Regions from separate parts of the Alteromonas lipotrueae genome, predicted to be linked through region 2. Evidence: predicted binding sites of a transcription regulator. Region 2 holds the regulator's gene; each other region holds the start of a gene.

Region 1 (6,903 bases), on a different contig from region 2:
ATTTCTATTTGGAATAAGTACACTGTCTGGCGCAATTACAATGGCAATTGCACTTATTATGCTGGGCGCGGTAATTAGCAATGCTGTACCTGCGCTAATTATAAAACGTCGACATCGGCGAGTGGCAAGCGCGCAGTAGCGTAGTTTTTTGATTCGTTATTTCGATGGCTTTTTAGCGACGCGTTCATCGATGAAACGCTCATAATCGCTGCCCTTGCTGCACTCAAGCGTACCGCCCGTAATACCACTTAAAATAGTAAGGGTTTTATTTGTTGTACCAGAGCAGTTTACTTTTTTCACTGGTCTTGCATCAAAGCTTTTATCCTCTTCGCCTTTTCTGGTATCAACAAGGTCAGGGCTTTGTATTTTTTGTCTATGGGCTTTGGCAGCTCGCAAACCTTCTTCAGCTACCACTTCCTGCTCTCGTTGATTGAAAAATTGGGCGGCACCTGCCCGAGGAGATAAATTTAAGCTACCAGCTTTTTGGTTCCTAACTGCGGCATCATTGTTGGTCGCATTGCTATCAATAGTCATCTTTTCTGGTAATTGAGTTTCTTGTACTGGATTTTCCTCCACTGAAGGACTCGATGTGCGTGGGGTTGCAATCGGCTTGTCTATTCTGGAAGTGTCTTTTGCAGAAGCGTCATTTTCAGGGGGGGGAGTAACGTCTACCTTCGGCTCAGCTTCTACCTGGTCAGCTGGGCTGATAACAGGCTGCTTTACGCTAACGGGCGGGAAATACAAGGTTGCACTAATGGGAGCAGGTTTTTGTACAGGTGTTACGCCGCTTTCAAATGTTGTGGAGAAAATGACTATTGCTAACCCAATCAGGTGTAAAAGGGTTGAGATAAGTAAGCCTTTTGCGAGTTTTCTCTTATTGCTTGCACGAAAAAACTGCGCACGTTCAGGCGCATAGTTGAGCTCTATGGAAGGGGTGATATTTGTCATACCTATTAACTGACCTGCTTCGTGACTAATTAGTTCCATCCTAATTTCATCGCTAATTTCAGTTATTTTACCTCACCACGCTCCAAAAATGGGCATTGATGGCGCAATGCACCAATATTGTGCGTTAAATGTAAATAAAATGCACATCATTTTAGTTAACTTATTGTTTTTGTTTGCTAAATATTTGTGGCACATCTCTTGGTTTACTTCCCTGTACAAGACACGAAATGTGCAAAACAACCATTAAAAAACTGGAGCAACTCATGAAACTAGTCACAGCTATCATCAAGCCGTTCAAGCTAGATGATGTTCGTGAAGCCATTTCAGAAATCGGAATTGACGGTCTAACCGTTACCGAAGTGAAAGGTTTCGGACGTCAAAAAGGACACACTGAACTTTACCGCGGAGCGGAATATCAAGTGGATTTCTTACCTAAAGTCAAACTGGAAATTGCAGTTCAGGACGATCAGGTAGATCGCTTGGTAGAAGCCATCGTTGGCGCAGCCAAGACGGGCAAGATTGGTGACGGTAAGGTATTTGTTTACGACCTTGAACAAGCCGTACGTATTCGAACTGGCGAGTCAGACACAGACGCGTTGTAAGCCAAAACGATTAATTTGCGGAGAAAAGCATAATGGAAATTACATTTGAACTCGGGTATGCACTTGATACCTTTTACTTCTTAATCTGCGGTGCACTAGTTATGTGGATGGCGGCAGGTTTCGCCATGCTAGAAGCTGGTTTAGTACGCGCTAAAAACACGACAGAAATTCTAACTAAAAATATCGCGTTATTTGCCATTGCTAGCACCATGTATATGATTTGCGGCTACGGCATCATGTATGGCGGCGGCGAGTGGAGCCCGTTCCTAGGTGGAATTATGGGTGACGGCGCAACAGGTGTTGCTGAAGATGCAGCAACGTATGCACCTTCTGCTGACTTCTTTTTCCAAGTAGTATTCGTTGCAACGGCAATGTCTATTGTTTCGGGTGCAGTGGCTGAGCGTATGAAGCTTTGGGCTTTCTTAGCATTCGCTGTTGTAATGACTGGTTTCATCTATCCGATGGAAGGTGCTTGGACGTGGGGCGGTGAAGCTGTATTTGGCATGTACACCCTTGGTGACCTTGGTTTCTCTGACTTTGCAGGTTCTGGTATTGTTCATATGGCAGGTGCTGCTGCAGCGCTAGCTGGTGTCCTGGTACTCGGTGCTCGTAAAGGCAAATATACTGCTGATGGTAAAGTTAACGCTATTCCAGGTGCTAACCTTCCACTTGCTACGCTAGGTACATTCATTTTATGGATGGGTTGGTTTGGCTTTAACGGTGGTTCAGTACTTGCTACTGCTACAGTTGAAAGTGCAAACGCGGTTGCGATTGTATTTATGAATACTAACGCCGCAGCAGCTGGTGGTTGTATTGCCGCGCTTATCTTAGCACGCATTATGTTCGGCAAAGCTGACCTAACTATGGCCCTTAACGGTGCACTAGCTGGTTTGGTAGCAATTACCGCTGAGCCTTCAACGCCTACTCCGCTTCAAGCAACCTTATTCGGTGGCCTTGGTGGTATCTTAGTAGTACTAAGCATTGTAGCGTTAGATAAACTTAAAATTGATGATCCAGTAGGTGCGATCTCTGTTCACGGTGTGGTTGGTTTACTTGGTCTTATCCTTGTTCCATTCACTAACGACGGTTCAAGCATTGTGGGTCAGTTAATTGGTGCTGCTACCATCTTTGTTTGGGTGTTTGTAGTAAGCCTAGTTGTTTGGTTAGCGATTAAAGCCGTTATTGGTGTTCGTGTAACTGAAGAAGAAGAATTCGACGGTGTTGATATGAGTGAATGTGGTCTGGAAGCTTATCCTGACTTCACCAACGGCCGTACGTAAGGAAGTCTGAACAGGCAAAATTACTTATAATAACGATAATGCCTGTATCACCAATCTTAAGCCCCGCATCTGCGGGGCTTTTTTCGTTTTTCATAAAGTTAAAAATAACGCTAAACTATTGATAATTTACTTAGTTAGCAATAATGCTACATTAGGTTTATTCTCTTATTAGGAAAGTAAATCATGCTGTTGCGATGTTTGTTACTACTGTGTGTCAGTCAAATGGCTTATGGGTACGATAGGGTTACCGGCGCGCCGTTTGCGAGTCGTTCAGAAGTTATTGCTCAACATGGTATGGCTGCGACAAGCCAGCCTCTTGCTACCCAAGTGGCTCTTGATATTCTTAAACGCGGTGGAAGTGCCGTAGATGCCGCCATTGCTGCTAACGCTATGCTGGGGCTTGTTGAGCCCACAGGAGCGGGGGTAGGTGGCGATCTATTCGCAATGGTGTGGGATGCAAAGGAAAACAAGCTAGTTGGGTTAAATGCATCGGGCCGCTCTCCAAAGCTGCTGACCAAACAAGTGTTTAACGATAGAGGTTTAGCGCAAATACCTAAATTTGGCCCACTGCCAGTGTCTGTGCCTGGGGCAGTAGATGGCTGGTTTATGCTACATGAAAAGTTTGGCAAGTTACCTATGACGGCTTTGCTCACGCCGGCCATTGAATATGCTAAAAATGGTTTTCCTGTTTCTGAATTGGTTGCTTATTACTTAGCAATGAACAACGAAAGAATAGGTCATTACGATGGGTTTGCAGAAACGTTTCTTATTAATGGGAAAGTCCCCAAAAAAGGGGATGTTTTTAAGAATCCTGGCCTCGCGGTAACCTACGAAAAAATGGCAACCGGCGGGCGAGATGCTTTTTATAAGGGTGACATTGCGCAAAATATTGACGCCTATATGAAATCGCAAGGTGGCTACCTTTCTTATGCTGATTTAGCGTCGCATACGTCAGAATGGGTAGAGCCGGTATCAGCAAATTATCGCGGCTACGATGTATGGGAGCTTCCCCCTAATGGGCAGGGTATTGCGGCATTACAAATACTCAATATATTAGAGCGCTATGACATCGAAGGCATGGGCTTTAATTCTGCCGAGTATATTCATACCTTTGTGGAAGCGAAAAAGTTAGCATTTGAAGATCGCGCAAAGTTTTATGCTGATCCCGCATTTAACGACATTCCAGTTGAGTGGTTAATTTCCAAAGATTACGCCACTGAACGTCAGCAGCTTATTAACGGCGATAAAGCCGCAGAACGTGTAGACGCAGGTATTTACGATGGTGATACAGTTTATTTAACGGTGGCCGATAAAGACGGTAACATGGTATCGCTAATTCAAAGTAACTATCGCGGTATGGGATCAGGGATGACACCCCCAGGGCTTGGTTTTGTGCTGCAAAATCGCGGGGAGATGTTTACCTTAGAAGAAGGTCATTTCAACGAGCTTAAGCCTGAAAAACGCCCATTTCACACCATTATCCCTGCATTTGTTACTCGTAATGGTGCGCCGTTTTTAAGCTTTGGTGTAATGGGCGGAGGTACTCAACCTCAAATGCATGCGCAAATTATTGTGAACATGCTCGATTTTGGTATGAATTTGCAAGAAGCGGGTGATGCTCCGCGTATTTTGCACAGCGGCTCTAGTTCGCCAACAGGCAAGTTAATGCTTGATGGCGGTTATATCAGTCTTGAATCAGGATTTGATGAGACAGTACAGCGAGAGTTAATGGAGCGAGGTCACACATTGCGTCGCGTTGTTGGTGCTTTTGGGGGCTATCAGGCAATTATGTGGGATGATAAGCGCAACGTTTACTTTGGGGCTTCTGAAAGCCGAAAAGATGGACAAGCTGCGGGTTATTAATACACACTCGTATCATTGTTCGCCATGGTTAAATAACAATAAGAGTGCCCATGACACAACCACAAAAAGGGATTTGCGCAGAACCTAATTTACATGCGCAATATTTACTGCTTAACGTTATTGATGACGATAGTGAGGCGGTAAGGGCGAAGCTTGCCCGCGTGTTAGATATATTCGAACACTTTGAGTCTGAGCATTACGAAGCTATGGTGACCGGTGTTGTGGCTATTGGAACTGGCTATTGGACTGAAGTGTACCCAGGCTTAATTCCAGTAGAACTGATGCCTTTCCCTGATATGCAATGTGAAGATAGAAGTGCGCCTACAATGCCCTGTGATTTGTTTATTCAAATTAGGGCTGACCGTTTAGATATTTGCCATGCTATTGGCATTGAGGTCATGGATTTACTTCGATTACACGTAGAAATGGTAGAACAAATTCGTGGTTTTCGTTACCTTGATGGTCGCGATCTTACCGGGTACTTGTATGCAGCAGACAACCCTCGTGGAATGAAACGCAGAGAGGTTGCCATCATAAATGAAAACGATCCTGATTTTATCGGTGGAAGTTATCTACACGTACAGCGCTACAAACATGACTTGCGCCGTTGGCACAGCCTCTCATCACGGCAGCAAGAACAAGTGATGGGAACCACTCAGCAGCATAACTTAGTGAGTGCAGAACAATCTGAATCTTCTCATAGTGTTCGCGCCAACATAATTACCACTGAAAGTGGTAAAGCAGGGCTGATTAAACAAGGTATGCCGTATGGCGATATGGTGTCGCAAGGTTTACTGTTCGTGAGTTGCTCGGCCAGTGCTAGGCCCTTTAAAGCCATGCTACATAGTCAAATATACGGCAATGGTGATGGAGATTATGACCGCTGGTTAGATTTCACCAACGCGGAAACTGGCGCTGCCTTTTTTGCGCCATCCGTTACTTTTATTCGCGAGCAGGCGAAAAAGATAGAATCTGAATAACGTCGGTGAGGCTATACTGAATAGTTAAGGCGCCATCCCAGTCATCTGGCAGCAGCATGTTTTGATATATAAGACACCCATCGATGTGATGCTTCGCGTAACGCCATCCCAACGTCAATCGCTTTATCTTGTGAGGTTAACATCAGGGTGATCAAATACCACCACCATGGCATAACCAAGCTCAATGTGGCCTGAACCGGTTTTAGTAATATGGTCAATAAACTGTTGGCGGACGAACTTTTGAACGGCTTGAGATAACTTAACGCTTCATTATCAATGTGTTGATTGTGCGGGTCGTCAGAGGGGTAAGATTTTGACTTGGCGTTAAGTCGTTGCCGATAGGCAAGTCTGTGCTGACGACACCTCACCAGCACAGCGGTAACGACAACACGGTAGGCAAAAAACTAAACACTTAGTAGTAACCAATCCGTTGTCGACAAAATTACCTATACATTGATGTTATTTGAGCGTTGCAAACACCTTGTCAGCCGCTTCTAATGTTTTAGCAATGATGTCTTTATCATGCGCTTTCGATACAAATCCAGCTTCGTATGAGGCCGGTGCCAGGTAAACACCTTGCTCCAGCATGCCGTGATAAAACTTATTAAACTGCTCAGTATTGCAGTTAATCGCCTGCTGATAATTCGTAACGCGCTCAATGTCTGTAAAGAATATTCCAAACATACTACCGGCAACATTAGTACTTAGTTTAATACCATGCTTATTGGCAAGTGCTTGCATACCATCAGCAAGTGCTTGAGTATTTTCAAAGATGCCTTCGTAAAGGCCTTCTTCTTGAATCTGCTGCATGGCCGCTAAACCTGCTGCCATCGCCACTGGGTTACCAGAAAGCGTACCGGCTTGGTAAACGGGACCTGTAGGAGCAATATGGGTTAGGATATCTCTTCTACCACCAAAACAGCCTACTGGCATTCCGCCGCCAATCACCTTTCCTAAGCAAGTTAGGTCTGGTTTTATGCCATAACGCTCTTGAGCGCCGCCCCGCGATACCCGAAAACCTGTCATCACTTCGTCAAAAATCAGAAGGCTTCCGTATTCATCACACACATCGCGAAGACCTTCTAAAAAGCCCTCGACAGGGGGAATGCAGTTCATATTGCCAGCAACTGGCTCAACAATTATACAGGCAATGTCGTTTCCGTGAGCGTTAAACACCTCTTTTACACTATCGATATTGTTATATTCGACGGTAAGCGTGTGCTCAGCCAC
Region 2 (6,903 bases):
AGTTATAGCGTTCGAATAAGCTCGCCACTTCATCATCTGGCATATGCACAGGAATCGCTTCAGATTCTTCATCCATGACATCTGATACTTTGGCTTCAGTCTCAGCGGTGAGTAATCGCGTTACCGGTACGATACCGACTAAATTATCAGTACGGTTTACTACATAAAAGGTATCGGTGTTTTTAGGTAATTCGCCTTTAAGGCGAATATAACGAAGTACTACATCAATGGTCACATCAGGGCGAAGGGTTATCGTGTCGGTGTTCATGATGAAGCCGGCTGTCTCTTCACCGTAAGACAATGCTTGCTCTGCACGAAGTCTGTCTTGTGCATCCATTGATTCTAGAATGTCTTGCAGCACTGGTTCTGGAAGGCTGCTAAGGGTAACCGCTAAGTCATCGGTATCCATTTCTTCTAACGCGTCTACGACGTTTGCAGGCAGCATTTTGGTGATGATACCGTTACGTACGTCGTCAGAGAGTTCTTCTAGAATATCACCGTGGAAATCACCATCAATAAGCTCCCACAGTTCATCTCGGGTGCGGCTTGGGCTAGATTCGAGAATATGTGCAACATCAGAAGGGGGTAATTCCAGCAGAAGCTTACGTACAGAAACAAATTGGCCGTTATTTAACGCGCCATTAAGTGCCCGAAGTTGGCTTTGTACGTATTTTGAGACCAGTGCTTCTGCCACTGCTTTCGCCTAAAAATGGAATTTTCTATAACGGTAGGATATCGCAATTGCCATGACGCTGTCATGACAAAAGCGCAGTAACGACAGACAATTACGGGCTATGTGGTGAAATTATAGGCGGCTTTATACCGAAAATCGTAACACAGGCGAGTGCAGCATTACTCGTCTTCGTTGAAACGGCCTTCAATTAACGTTTCAATGGCGTTTAATGCTGCTTCGGCATCATTACCTTCAACCACAACGTTCACCTGTTCACCTTGGTGGCTTTCCAGCATCATTAAGCCCAGCACACTGTTAGCATCGGCTTTCTTATCGCCTTTCACCAACACTATTTTTGCATCAAATTGATTGGCTAATTGAACCAACTGTGTGGCAGCGCGGGCGTGTAAGCCCAATTTATTGACTATGGTAAGTGTTTTTTCGATGGTCATTACTGATTTAACTCGCGGTGGCGAATTTGTACATCGGGATGCATTTCGCCAAAGGTTTTCGCTAACGATTGAGCAATAAATACTGAGCGGTGCTGACCGCCGGTACAACCAATCGCAATGGTGACATAACTACGGTTATTGCGTTCTAAGTGAGGTAACCATGTGGTTATCAAGTTCTGAATTTGCCAAATGAATTTGGTTACAACAGGCTGGGAACCTAAAAATACTTCTACGGGGGCATCTAAGCCAGTTAAGTGTTTTAAATCGGGCTCCCAATGTGGGTTGGGGAGAAAGCGGGCGTCAAATACATAGTCGGCGTCTTTGGGGATGCCGTGTTTAAAGCCAAACGATTCAAAGACCAATACTAGCCGAGAGCTTTTCTTACCTAGAATTCGCTCGCGAATAAGCTCTGCGAGTTGATGAATTGTGAGCTTATCCGTATCAATATACAAATCGGCGCGCTCAACAATAGGCGCAAGTAAGTCTGATTCGGCTTTTATCGATTCAGATAAAGATTTGTTGAGCTTAGCTAGCGGATGCAATCGGCGGGTTTCGCTGAAACGTTTCACCAACACATCGTCGCTGGCGTCAATATACACAATGGTCATAGACCAAGACGAGGGTAGGTAATCTAAAATCTCTACCAAGTCCGCTGGATTTTTTGGCAGATTCCTTACATCGATACTTACCGCGACTTGGTCATATTCATCAACCACGGTATGAGTAAGGGTAGGGAGAAGGTTAACCGGAATATTATCTACGCAATAGTAGCCTAAATCTTCAAGGGCACGTAGTGCAACTGATTTTCCCGAACCGGATCGACCACTGATAATAATCAGTTTCACCTGCATTTCTCCCTTTTAAAATATGGTGCTGTGCTTTATTAGCTTAAAGCCGTAATAATGTCGTCACTGGTGGAGGCCCGCCTAATGGCTTTCACCGTTTCTTTATCACTTAGTTTTCCCGCAACGGTAGCAAGTGTTTGTAAGTGACCTTCTGTTTTCTCTTCAGGCACTAACAGGGCAAAGAAGATATCTACGGGCTGATCGTCAAGCGCATCAAAATCGATGGCAGGGTTGCTGGTTACAATAATGGCGATAACGTGTTCTAAGCCCGGTAATCGACCGTGAGGCAATGCAATACCATTGCCAATACCCGTACTTCCCATTCGTTCACGGGCGAGTAGGCTATTTAACACTGTGGCCTGATCGATGTCGGGATTATTTTTAGCAGCAATGTCGCTAATAATCTCTAGAATACGTTTTTTACTGTTACATTGAACCGCACACTCGGTGCGGTCCAAACTTACTATGGCTTGAATTTCCATATTAATATTTAGTGCTTTTTCAGCTTTTCCTTATGCTTGATAACTTGCCTGTCGAGCTTGTCGATCATGCTGTCTATCGCCGCATACATGTCGGTGTTATGTGATGAAGCAAACACTTCTGCTCCGCTGAGGTGCATGGTGGCTTCGGCTTTTTGATTAAGTTTTTCGACGTTCAGGATGACATGCACATTAGATATGTGATCAAAGTGACGCTCTAGTTTGCTGAACTTAGTATCGACATAGCTACGCAAAGAATCAGTAATTTCGACATGATGACCGGTAAGGTTGATTTGCATATTTCGTCTTCCTTAAATTATCAAGGCCTTTAAATAAGGCTTTTGCGTTGGTTTGACGGCGGAATCGATAATGATTCCCGGTATTTTGCTATTGTCCGCCGGGCAACTTTGATGCCTTGTTCGGCCAACAATTGAGCAATCTTGCTATCGCTTAATGGCTTGCTGGGCGTTTCCGCAGCCACAAGCTTTTTAATTAGTGCGCGAATAGCGGTAGATGAACACTCACCACCAGATTCCGTTGCTACGTGACTAGAGAAGAAATATTTCAACTCAAATATGCCACGTGGGGTATGCATATATTTTTGCGTGGTGACACGTGAGATGGTGGATTCATGCATATCTACCATTTCTGCGACATCATTTAGCACCATTGGTTTCATCATTTCTGGGCCGTGCTCGAAAAAGCCCATTTGTTGCTGCACAATACAGTTTGCTACTTTCATCAAGGTGTCGTTCCTTGATTCAAGGCTTTTTATAAACCATTTGGCTTCTTGCATATGTGAGCGAATAAATTGCGAATCGCTGCTGTTTTTAGAGCGTCTGCTCATAGCGGCATATTGCTGATTTACGCTTAACTTTGGCAAGCTATCGGGGTTAAGTTCTACCACCCAGCGGCCATTCTTCTTGTTTACCGAAACATCAGGAATAACGTATTCCGGTTCTTTGGTAATTAATGCACTACCTGGACGAGGATTCAACGTTTGCAGTAAGCGCATGGCTTCGCGAAGTTGATCTTCTTTCAAACGGCTCTTGCGCATTAACGTACGGTAGTCTTTGCTGCTAAGTAGGTCCGAGTACTCATTGATAAGTTGTCTTGCTTCTGCAAGCCATGGCGTATCGTCTGAGAACTGGCGAAGCTGTACAAGCAAACATTCTTGCGGTGTACGCGAACCTGAACCGATAGGGTCGAACATTTGAATACGTTTGAGTACACATTCAACTTCGTCCATTTCCACCAATTCTTCTACGTCGTCAGAATTCACCGATTCTAAAATCTGTTCGATGGGGACGTTCAGGTAACCAGATTCATCGATTGAGTCGATAATGGCGGTAGCAATGGCGCGGTCGGTATCCGAAAACGGGGTTAACCGCATTTGCCATAGCAAGTGGTCTTGAATATTGTCGGTGGTTTCACCCTGAAACAGTTGGTCGTCATCATTATTTGATGGACCAGGAGCGGGAGCAGAAGAGGCCGAGTAATACTCATCCCACGTACTGTCGATTGGCAGTTCATCGGGAAGGTCGTTCTTTTCAAGCGCGTCACCTGCTTCTAACGAATCGCTAGATGCAGTAGGAGCAGCTTCTACAGAAGGGTCGTCGCCGTCCATGTTGTTTTTCTCAACAGGATGGTCATCGCCGCCTTCTTCAACTTCCAAAAGTGGGTTTGAGTCTAGTGCTTCCTGAATCTCTTGTTGCAGGTCGAGCGTAGACAACTGCAGCAGCTTGATTGCCTGCTGCAACTGCGGTGTCATGGTAAGTTGTTGACTGAACTTTAGCTGTAAAGATGGTTTCATCTACGTCTTATTTTTAAACTCTTGTTGTGAATATACCCGTGCTTAAAACTGAAAATGACAATTCGGTTACAGTAACTATAGCCTGAATTGTTCTCCTAGGTATACATCCCTTACTTTCTGATTACTTAAAACTTGTTCTGCTGTCCCTTGCGCGATGAGTTCGCCTTGGCTCACAATATACGCTTTCTCACACACATCCAGTGTTTCTCTTACGTTGTGATCGGTGATGAGGATTCCAATTCCTCTGTCACGAAGATGTTGAATGATCTTCTTTATATCATTAACCGATATAGGATCAACACCAGCAAATGGCTCATCAAGCAAAATAAATTGCGGATCAGCGGCTAATGCTCGCGCGATTTCTACCCGGCGACGTTCACCACCGGATAAACTCATACCCGTACTATTACGTATATGGTTAATATTAAATTCATCAAGTAGCGCATCGGCTTCTTGTTCTTGTTCCGCTGAACTCAACCCTTTACGGGTCTGTAAGATAGCCATGATGTTCTCAAACACCGTCAATTTTCTAAAAATTGAGGCCTCTTGCGGTAAATACCCAATTCCGCGTCGTGCACGCTCGTGCATGGGCTCATGGGTTAATTCGCTGTCATCAATACTGATTTTGCCCTTATCAAGGGGTACTAAGCCTACAATCATGTAAAAAGTTGTGGTTTTACCGGCACCATTGGGGCCGAGTAATCCAACGATTTGCCCAGTCGAAACTGATAAGCTTACATCGCGAACCACTTGACGGGCTTTATACGCCTTTGCAAGACTCTGTGCGCTCAACGTTGCCATGATTAGTTGCCGTCCGCCTTATCGCCTTCGTTATTCGATGACGCTTTACGTATTGCCTCAGGCGTAAATACCGTAGTTACTCTACCACCTTCACCGTCTTCGCCGCCTGTTGCAAGCAATTGTTCCGTGACCATGTCGAAAGTAATCTTGTCGCCTTGTACTTTGCTGGTATCTTGCTGTAGCTCTGCATTCCCTTGTAAAGAAATAGTTCGATTTACCACTTCATAGCGTATTTCGTTGGCTTTGGCGGTAACGGGGGCGCCATCTTCTAATTTTTGCGAGTAGCTGGCAGGTTTGCCGCGAGCAACAAATATCTCTCGTCCATCTCCTTCGCTGGCAATAACCTCAACTTCATCGGCATTTATCACCAAAGAACCTTGGGTAATTCGTACATCATCTTTAAACAATGAAGTTTTGTTTTTACCGTCAACAAATTGCGATTTAGAGTCAACTTTAATCGGTTTGTTGAAGTCGCTTTCAGCCGCTAAAGCCACAGTAGAGAAAAGGCTAACAGCGAGGCTGGTCGCTAATGCTTTAGTGGCTAGGCGAATAAATGGTTTGTACATGGTCTATTAACTCGTATTCCTGGGTACGCAAGTTGGCGTTAAACCCATTGCTGTTAATCACATATTGTAAGCCACGTATTTCCACGGGCTGATCAGATGTCATTTGCTTAGTGTACAGGTTTATCTCTATAAACGCTGTACGTATTGTCCTTACAAAGTCATCGACACTTTGGTTTTCAATAACGACATTATTTTCTAGCTGTATCAATTCGTTATTGTACAAAGTACCTTCTGTTGCGGTGACTTCCCACGGTGACTGTGCGTCGTCGGTATATAATGTATATCTGGGCTTTTGGAATAAAACAAAGCCCAATTGGTCGTAATGTTCCATCGATGCCGCAAATACTTTGTGATTTAATTGGCCGTCTTGATTATATAAGGTGGTCGTTAAGTTTTTTGCTTTGTACGCGGGCTTTAATGCATCCAATCCTTGGTCAGTTTGCTGGGTAGGATCTTCTTCCATCCAAATCGGAATATACATGGCGGATGCCAATATAAATAACACCGAAATACTTAAGCCTAACCGGTCAAAGCCTAATACCTTCATACGCTAGCACCTTGAATACCGTGAAGCTTATCGTTTGCTTGAAGCAGGGTGTCACATATTTCGCGTACTGCACCAAAGCCGCCTGGCAAAGTAGTGATCCAATTTGCTTGTTGTGCAACCGTAGGATGTGCGTCTTTTACTGCAATTTTTACGCTTGCGTGGGGGTACATGCCCGTATCTGGCATATCGTCACCTACCACCGCCACGTGCTCGGGTTTAAGTGATAAGCGAGCCATCAGTTCAGCAAGTGCGTCAGATTTATTTTCTTCACCCTGTACGATGTGCGCAACATTCAGCGCTTTCATTCTATTTTCGACAATGGCAGAGCGCCTGCCAGTAATGACTGCTACCTCTACCCCAGAATTCACAAGGGCTTTAACGCCGTAGCCATCGCGGGTATGAAATGCTTTTAATTCTTCGCCAGCATTACCGAGGTAAATACGGCCATCTGAAAACACGCCATCTACATCACACACTAATAAGCGAACGTGCTTCAGCGATAAATACAAAGCCTCTGACATAGCGGTATAGAGTGTATTTACGGTTGATTGGGTGTCTCTCATTATAAAACTCCCGCTTTAAGTAGCATATGCATGTTGAACGCGCCCACGGGCTTGCGGGTTTCATCCGTTACCATAAGCGCGCTTATCTTATGAGTTTCCATTAAGTTTAGCGCTTCGACGGCGAGCTGCTCTGGCATGGTTGTTTTGCCGCCCTTGGTCATAAC
Region 3 (6,903 bases), on a different contig from region 2:
ACACAATGTCCGTCAAAGCCGTGAGAGGCTTTGCGATGGCCAGCTAACGCCTCTAGCAATACCGTTTTACCACTTCCAGAAACGCCATTTAGGCGAATATGTTCTCCTAAAGCAACCTTAAGGTGCTCGGCTTTAAGTAAATTGGATACACGGAAATTTTGCGCATCAAACCCAGAAAATGGTTTGTTCTTCATTTCGCCTTTGCTCACTTCCCCTTTCTTCACAGACACATTGTCGTTCAACGTATCAAACAACGAAAACAAACACTCGCTGGCCGCTTCAGCTTCAGCTTTTTGGTGATAAACCTGCCCCAGTTTTTTCATTTCACTTAAAATTAGCGGCACCGTTAGTAACACCCAAAGCCCTTGCTGTAAGGAAATTTCAGGCCCCAAGTTAAGCTCGCCGAGCAGTGAAAAACCTATAAAGACAGCAACTAAGGCTACCGATAAAGTGGCAAAAAAATCTAATACTGACGATGATAAGAACGCGACGCCTACCACCCGCATGGTGCGTTTATTGAGTTGTTCGCTGGCGTTATTAAGCAAACGCATCTGCGTATTGTGAGCCCGATAACTCGCCATTAAAGGCAGTGCATTAAGTCTATCGGTAAAAAGCCCACCTAGCCGTTCAAGCGCCACGAAATGCTTGCGATGTAAGCTGGCGGCTCCTTTACCAACAATAACCATAAATAAAGGAACAATAGGAAGGGCTATAGCTAACCCCATTCCTATTACGGGGTTAACGTAAAAAATAATGACTAGCGCCATCAATGGGACAAGTACTGCAACATATTGCTGTACGCGGTAATCGAAAGCCCAATTGGCAATAGAGCGAATATGCTTCACCCAAAGTGATTGCCAATAAAAAAGTGAATGTTGACGAATGAGGGCGTGCTGTTGCTCGGCGAAAATAAGTTGTAACTTTTGCTCCATAGCCTGCATCAACTGACTCTTACATGACAGCGTAAGCGTGTTTACCAACCCTTGAGCTATCCAGCTAATAAACAACGCGACAGATAAACCTACAATATGAAATTGGCTTGCTTTATGGGTATCTACTATCCAGTCATGCATAGCATGAGCGAAAAAATAAAAAGCGATAATCAGTGAAAAAAGAGACAGACACTTCACCAAAGTGATGATCAAAACCCGCCTGCGCGCGCCAAGCTTGTGCGTGTTGTCGAGTTGATTAAACTTAGCTTGAAATGTCTGCCTGTCTAACTTTTTCATTGACTTTATCGCACTGCCTATCTTTTAAAATAGCTGGTTAAAATAACGGTTAAACTAAAGACAACGAGCGTTGAATACACCAGCTCGTTGCCTTTTACGTTTTATATTACGCCGTGAACATTAAATAAATCAGCTATTCGGCGTCTTCAGGGCGGTCCATATCTTCGGTAGACTCTAGCCACATGGCATTTAAAATACCGAATGAACACGCTAGCAGTACGCCGAGGATCCAAGTGAAATACCACATATGCTACTCCTTAATAAATAGTGTGAGATTGATCTAAGTCGCTATTTTTGACTCGCCCACGCATTACATAGTAGCCATAGGCGGTATAGCACAAGATGATAGGCACAAAGATACAAGCCACAATAAACATGATATTTAGGGTTAAGTGACTAGAGGTGGCATCCCATACCGTAAGGCTAGCTTCCGGCATAGTGATACTGGGCATCAAGAACGGGAACATTGAGAAGCCCGCAGTTAATATAACGCCAGTAATCAGCAGTGCACTTGAAACAAATGCCATCCCTGCGTTTCCTTTGCGAGAAAACATGGCACATGCGAGCCCTGCTGACACACCTAAAACAGGCGCAATAATCATCCATGGATATCGTGAGTAGTTCGTCATCCATGCGCCCGCTTCAATAGCGACTTCTTTTTTCATTGGATTCGAGGTGGCTAAGGCATCTACGGTAGAGGTAATAACAAAACCATCTAACCCAAATGCTACCCACGCACCGGCAATCAGGAATAAGACTACTGCCACTAGGCTCAGTATAAACGACGTTACACGTGCTCTAGATTCAATGAAACCATCCGTTTTCATTTGTAACCATGCTGCGCCGTGATTAAGTAAAATAGCCACTGACAACAACCCAGACAACAAAGCGAATGGGGTAAGCAACCCAAAGAAAGAGCCGGTGTACGTTGATTTAAGCGTGTTGTCGAATTCAAACGGCACACCTAATAACAAGTTACCAAATGCCACGCCAAAAATAAGCGCAGGGATGAAACCGCCAGCAAATAACGCCCAATCCCATGCTTTTCGCCACTGAGCATTTGGCAATTTACTGCGATAATCAAATCCAATTGGGCGCATCCAAAGCGCAATAAGCGTTAGTGCTAGGGCTAAGTAAAAGCCAGAAAAAGCAGTAGCATAAATCATCGGCCATGCTGCAAAAATGGCACCACCAGCCGTAATGAACCACACTTGGTTTCCATCCCAATGCGGCCCAATGGTATTAATCATTACGCGACGTTCTTTGTCTGTTTTACCAATAATGGTCAGCAATGAACCTACACCTAAATCGAACCCATCGGTTACTGCGAAACCAATCAACAACACACCAATAAGGCACCACCAGGCTACGCGAAGAAATTCATAATCAATCATGCGTTTGCTCCTTTTGCATCAAAGTCGATTAAATCGTCATCTTCATCACTATGGTTATCTTCAGGGGGCACTGGCCCTTTTTTGGCAAATTTCTTCATTAAGTAGAAGGCAACAATGAACATCACAGTGTAAAACGCTGAGTAAGCGACTAACGTAGTGACAATGTCAGAGATAGACAAATTAGACGTTGACGCATGCACCGGTAAAATCTCTGCAATAGACCAAGGCTGGCGACCAAACTCAGCCACAAACCAACCGGCTTCACACGCCACCCAAGGAAGCGGCAAGCTATACAATGAAGCTTTTAATAACCAGCGAGGCTGCGTAATTTTATGTTGGGTGCTGTAGTAGAAGGCAGCTAAGAACACAGCTAACATAATAAAGCCTGATGCCACCATTAAGCGGAAACTCCAAAATAAGGGGGCAACTTGAGGAATACTGTAATCCACTGCTTTTTGTAAGGCTGCTTCAGAAGGCTGTGTTACATCGTCCGTAAATGGCTCTAACAACATGGCGTAACCCATATTATCTTTGTGTGCCTCAAACAGCGCGAGTTCTTCTGCTGAAGCCGTTCCATCTCGAACACTATCGAGCAAACCGTACGCTTTAATACCATCAAGAATACGTAAGCGGTTTTCTGCTTTAATGTCTTTTAAGCCTTTAACTTCCTCAGTAAGTGAACGAGTAGCAATAATGCCCATCGCCCAAGGAATTTGAAGTGCGTATTCGGTTTCTTCTTTGTCATCATTAGGAATACCAAATACAGTAAAAGGCGCAGGTGCTGGATGGGTCTCATATTCCGCTTCAACCGCTGCCAATTTTACTTTTTGCACTTCTCCTAATTCGTAGCCACTTTCGTCACCAAGCACAATAACTGACAAGGTAGCCGCTAAGCCAAAACTCGCAGCAATGGCAAAGGAACGTCGAGCGAAGGCAATATGCTTATGGTTTAGTAAGTAGTAACTCGAAATAGCCAATACAAACATGGCCCCCGTTACGTAACCAGCTGAAACAGTATGCACAAACTTAACTTGTGCTACCGGGTTAAAGATAACCTCAGCAAAGCTTGTCATTTCCATGCGCATGGCTTCAAAATTGAATTCAGCCCCTATAGGGTATTGCATCCAGCCGTTGGCAATGAGGATCCATAGTGCTGAGAAGTTAGAGCCAATAGCCACTAACCAAGTGGTCATTAAATGCCTTCCCTTTGACATTTTATCCCAGCCGAAGAAGAACAGCCCAACAAAAGTAGATTCTAGGAAGAACGCCATCAGACCTTCAATAGCCAGCGGTGCCCCAAAAATATCCCCAACATAGTGAGAATAGTATGACCAATTCATTCCGAATTGGAACTCCATAGTGAGCCCGGTAGCCACACCAATGGCGAAGTTAATACCAAACAACTTGCCCCAAAACTGAGTCATTTGTTTGTAAATTTCTTTGCCTGTCATTACATAAACGGATTCCATAATGGCAAGCATGAAACTCAACCCTAAGGTTAAGGGCACAAATATAAAGTGGAACATCGCAGTTAGCGCAAATTGCCACCGCGATAGCTCGACTAACGTATCGCTCATGGGTTTTCTCCCTAGTTAAAAAACAGTACGGCAAGCCGCTAAAATTCTTTTAAATCAATAACCTTAAAAATAAGGCCGCACCGTAAGACTTGTACTTCTGAAGGAGGTTTAGCAAGCTTTGCGCCAGCTATGGCACGATTGCCCATCACCACCTGTATTCCCTACCATGCGGCGCAATTATTCCATCAAGTTGGATTTACCGCCTTGATCCACCTCAAACAAGATGAGAGGAGAATGCGCCAAAAATGTCAATCAGTGCCATTTTTGACACAAAAAAGTGATATGAGCAGTAGCGGAAAGGTTTGAGAGTGGGGCGTTTACAGGAAAGGTGGGGAATGCAGGAAAAAATGCATGGCGTGCCGTTAACGGATGCCGGTAAAGACACGTTGCATTTCCTTGAAAAAAGAAAAGGCTATTCGGGTGAATAGGTAAGTGTAAAAGCACCTCTTAAACTTCCTGGCGCAAAGCCCGTTGCGGTGTCTTCAGGGTATTTTTCCCTAATAATACCTAACACCGCAGGATCCACGTTATTGCCATGACAAGCCGTACACACTTGCCCCGTAACAATCGCTGACATATAGCGTAATTCACCGGTTTCCTCATTCCAACGTGATGCCTCTAACGGCATAGGCAATTGCTTAGATAAGGCATCTGCAAACTCGTGCAATTGGGTTTCTTCCCATCCATCTGGTTGGTTGTCTTGATTACGCACCCGCAGCGCGGTGCGCCCCACGGTCCAACCATCCTTCTTGAGTGCTTGCGCGATAGGCCCAGCGGCCACATAACATGCTTCTACACCTTCTTCTAAACCGCCCTTAGCTATCGCTTGTTGCAGCCGTGCTTTTAAAGCACCACCCAATGCTTTAGCATTGGTACGTGCTTGATTTAACTTGCCTTCGGGTCCTGCTAGTATGACGGCTTCCGTTTCCTGTTGTGTCGCTAAGCTGTCTTGCGGCTGCAGAGTTTTGGCCGACAGCCCAGTTGACAAAAGTAATCCACCTATTACACCAACCGTTAATGTCATTTTCATTTTTTTTCCTCGTACCGGAGAGTTACCCACCTACATATGTTGGGTTTGAAGTTACACACTTGTTCATCAACAGACCTACAAGGCGCGTGCCAATGTGATACCTTAAACCTAGATTAGTTATCTTGTGGGTTCGAATTGTGTGCATACGTCATGCATACCCAGCCCGTATTGCTAGGTGAAGCTGTTACATGAATATCTCGATTGTTCAAGCCATGATAGACGCCATCGATAAACCCGCTATTTTCATCAATCATCAATATGTAATAGAAGCGGTTAATCAGCCTTATCGTAATACCTATCCTGTGGATATTATTCCGGGAGATAGCCAGTGCTTTAAGGTGTCACACGGTAATACCAAGCCTTGTGATCAATGCGGTGAAAGTTGCCCTATTCAACAATGCAAAGAAACCGGCCGCACTGCAAGTGTGGTTCACATTCACACCACAAAAAGCGGTCAAAGCTACTGTGATATTCTCATGCGACCGGTTCACGATGCTAACGGCGACCTGCTTGGTTACTTAGAAATATTAGATAAACTCGCGTTCGCCTCAAATTACCCGACTAAGGGTAAAATGATAGGTGAGTCTGCCGCCTTTAAAGCGATGCTGAATAAAATTAATCGGGCCGCAAAATCCGATATAGCCGTGTTGCTTCAAGGTGAAACGGGTACAGGTAAAGAGCTGGTTTCTCATGCCCTGCATACCAGTAGCCACCGCGCCGAAAAACCTTTTGTAGTAATAGAGTGTACTGGGTTAGCTGATTCGCTTTTTGAATCGGAGTTATTCGGCTACGAGAAAGGTGCTTTTACAGGCGCGCAATCGAACAAGAAGGGGTTGGTTGATGCCGCCCAAGGTGGAACGCTGTTTTTTGACGAAATTGGCGATGTTCCTCTTACCATGCAAGTGAAGTTACTGCGGCTGCTTGAAACTCAAACCTACCGCCCAGTTGGAAGCGTTCAAGTTAAAAAAGCCGATTTCCGTTTAGTATGCGCTACCCATAAAGACTTAAAGTCCTTGGTGGAAAAAGGTGAATTTAGACAAGACCTCTACTACCGAATTGCGGGCTTCCCCATACACCTTCCGCCGCTTCGCGAGCGTCAAAGCGATATTGCCATGCTGTGCAGCCACATGTTGCATGAACTCCCCTCGAAAAAACGCTTACACAAATCCACTCTTGAAGTGCTAAGTCACTATACCTATCCAGGTAACATTCGTGAGCTTAAGAATATTGTGGAGCAAGCGTACTTATTGGCAGATGAAAATGTTATTTACCCCACAGACTTACCCGAGTTAGTCTGCGAGCCCACATCCCATAACAGCGCAAGTGTTCTCACTCTGGAAGCTGCTGAAGCTAAGTACCTAGAAGAGGTAATAGCAAAACATGAAGGCAGTATAGATTCCCTTGCCATAGCACTGGGTATCAGCCAGCGAACCTTGTACCGTAAGCTTCAAGCGTTAGGACTAAAGATTAAATAACACGCGGTAAAAACCCCTTTCAACATCCTATATTTAACGTATTATTAAGTAAGTTCCGGTAGAAATAGAATAGCGCTTTGCCATTGAAGTCATTATTTACACTGCTAGTTTGCCTAACCTTGCTATTGCAAAATGCGATGGCATTGAAGCTTGCGGCTGTAACAATGGAAAAGGCGCAGCAACTGACTACTGAATTGA

The links. Region 2 encodes sigma-54, which starts transcription at its own class of promoters, with help from an activator protein. Its sites were predicted from a motif close to GTTGGCACGNNNNTNGNNT; they were not measured.
Region 1: glnK (P-II family nitrogen regulator) is a predicted target of sigma-54. The motif match lies at 1,134-1,152, and genes of this name have one in related genera.
Region 3: KYS23_RS12820 (Tll0287-like domain-containing protein) is a predicted target of sigma-54. The motif match lies at 5,306-5,324, and genes of this name have one in related genera.

Annotation. Positions count from the first base shown of each region.
Region 1 is NZ_JAESDJ010000002.1:355,487-362,389, forward strand. It holds gene KYS23_RS04970 (DMT family transporter) at 1-139, shown strand, start outside; gene KYS23_RS04975 (hypothetical protein) at 157-987, opposite strand; gene glnK (P-II family nitrogen regulator) at 1,212-1,550, shown strand; gene KYS23_RS04985 (ammonium transporter family protein) at 1,583-2,830, shown strand; gene ggt (gamma-glutamyltransferase) at 3,014-4,693, shown strand; gene KYS23_RS04995 (Dyp-type peroxidase) at 4,744-5,673, shown strand; gene KYS23_RS05000 (hypothetical protein) at 5,715-6,041, opposite strand; gene hemL (glutamate-1-semialdehyde 2,1-aminomutase) at 6,133-6,903, opposite strand, start outside.
Region 2 is NZ_JAESDJ010000001.1:165,305-172,207, forward strand. It holds gene mgtE (magnesium transporter) at 1-694, opposite strand, end outside; gene KYS23_RS00675 (HPr family phosphocarrier protein) at 853-1,125, opposite strand; gene rapZ (RNase adapter RapZ) at 1,125-1,970, opposite strand; gene ptsN (PTS IIA-like nitrogen regulatory protein PtsN) at 2,009-2,452, opposite strand; gene hpf (ribosome hibernation promoting factor) at 2,461-2,748, opposite strand; gene KYS23_RS00695 (RNA polymerase factor sigma-54) at 2,778-4,262, opposite strand; gene lptB (LPS export ABC transporter ATP-binding protein) at 4,338-5,063, opposite strand; gene lptA (lipopolysaccharide transport periplasmic protein LptA) at 5,066-5,629, opposite strand; gene lptC (LPS export ABC transporter periplasmic protein LptC) at 5,598-6,176, opposite strand; gene kdsC (3-deoxy-manno-octulosonate-8-phosphatase KdsC) at 6,173-6,739, opposite strand; gene KYS23_RS00720 (KpsF/GutQ family sugar-phosphate isomerase) at 6,739-6,903, opposite strand, start outside.
Region 3 is NZ_JAESDJ010000008.1:141,754-148,656, forward strand. It holds gene KYS23_RS12800 (ABC transporter ATP-binding protein/permease) at 1-1,229, opposite strand, end outside; gene cydX (cytochrome bd-I oxidase subunit CydX) at 1,363-1,476, opposite strand; gene cydB (cytochrome d ubiquinol oxidase subunit II) at 1,487-2,623, opposite strand; gene KYS23_RS12815 (cytochrome ubiquinol oxidase subunit I) at 2,620-4,200, opposite strand; gene KYS23_RS12820 (Tll0287-like domain-containing protein) at 4,613-5,230, opposite strand; gene KYS23_RS12825 (sigma-54 interaction domain-containing protein) at 5,443-6,705, shown strand; gene KYS23_RS12830 (hypothetical protein) at 6,789-6,903, shown strand, end outside.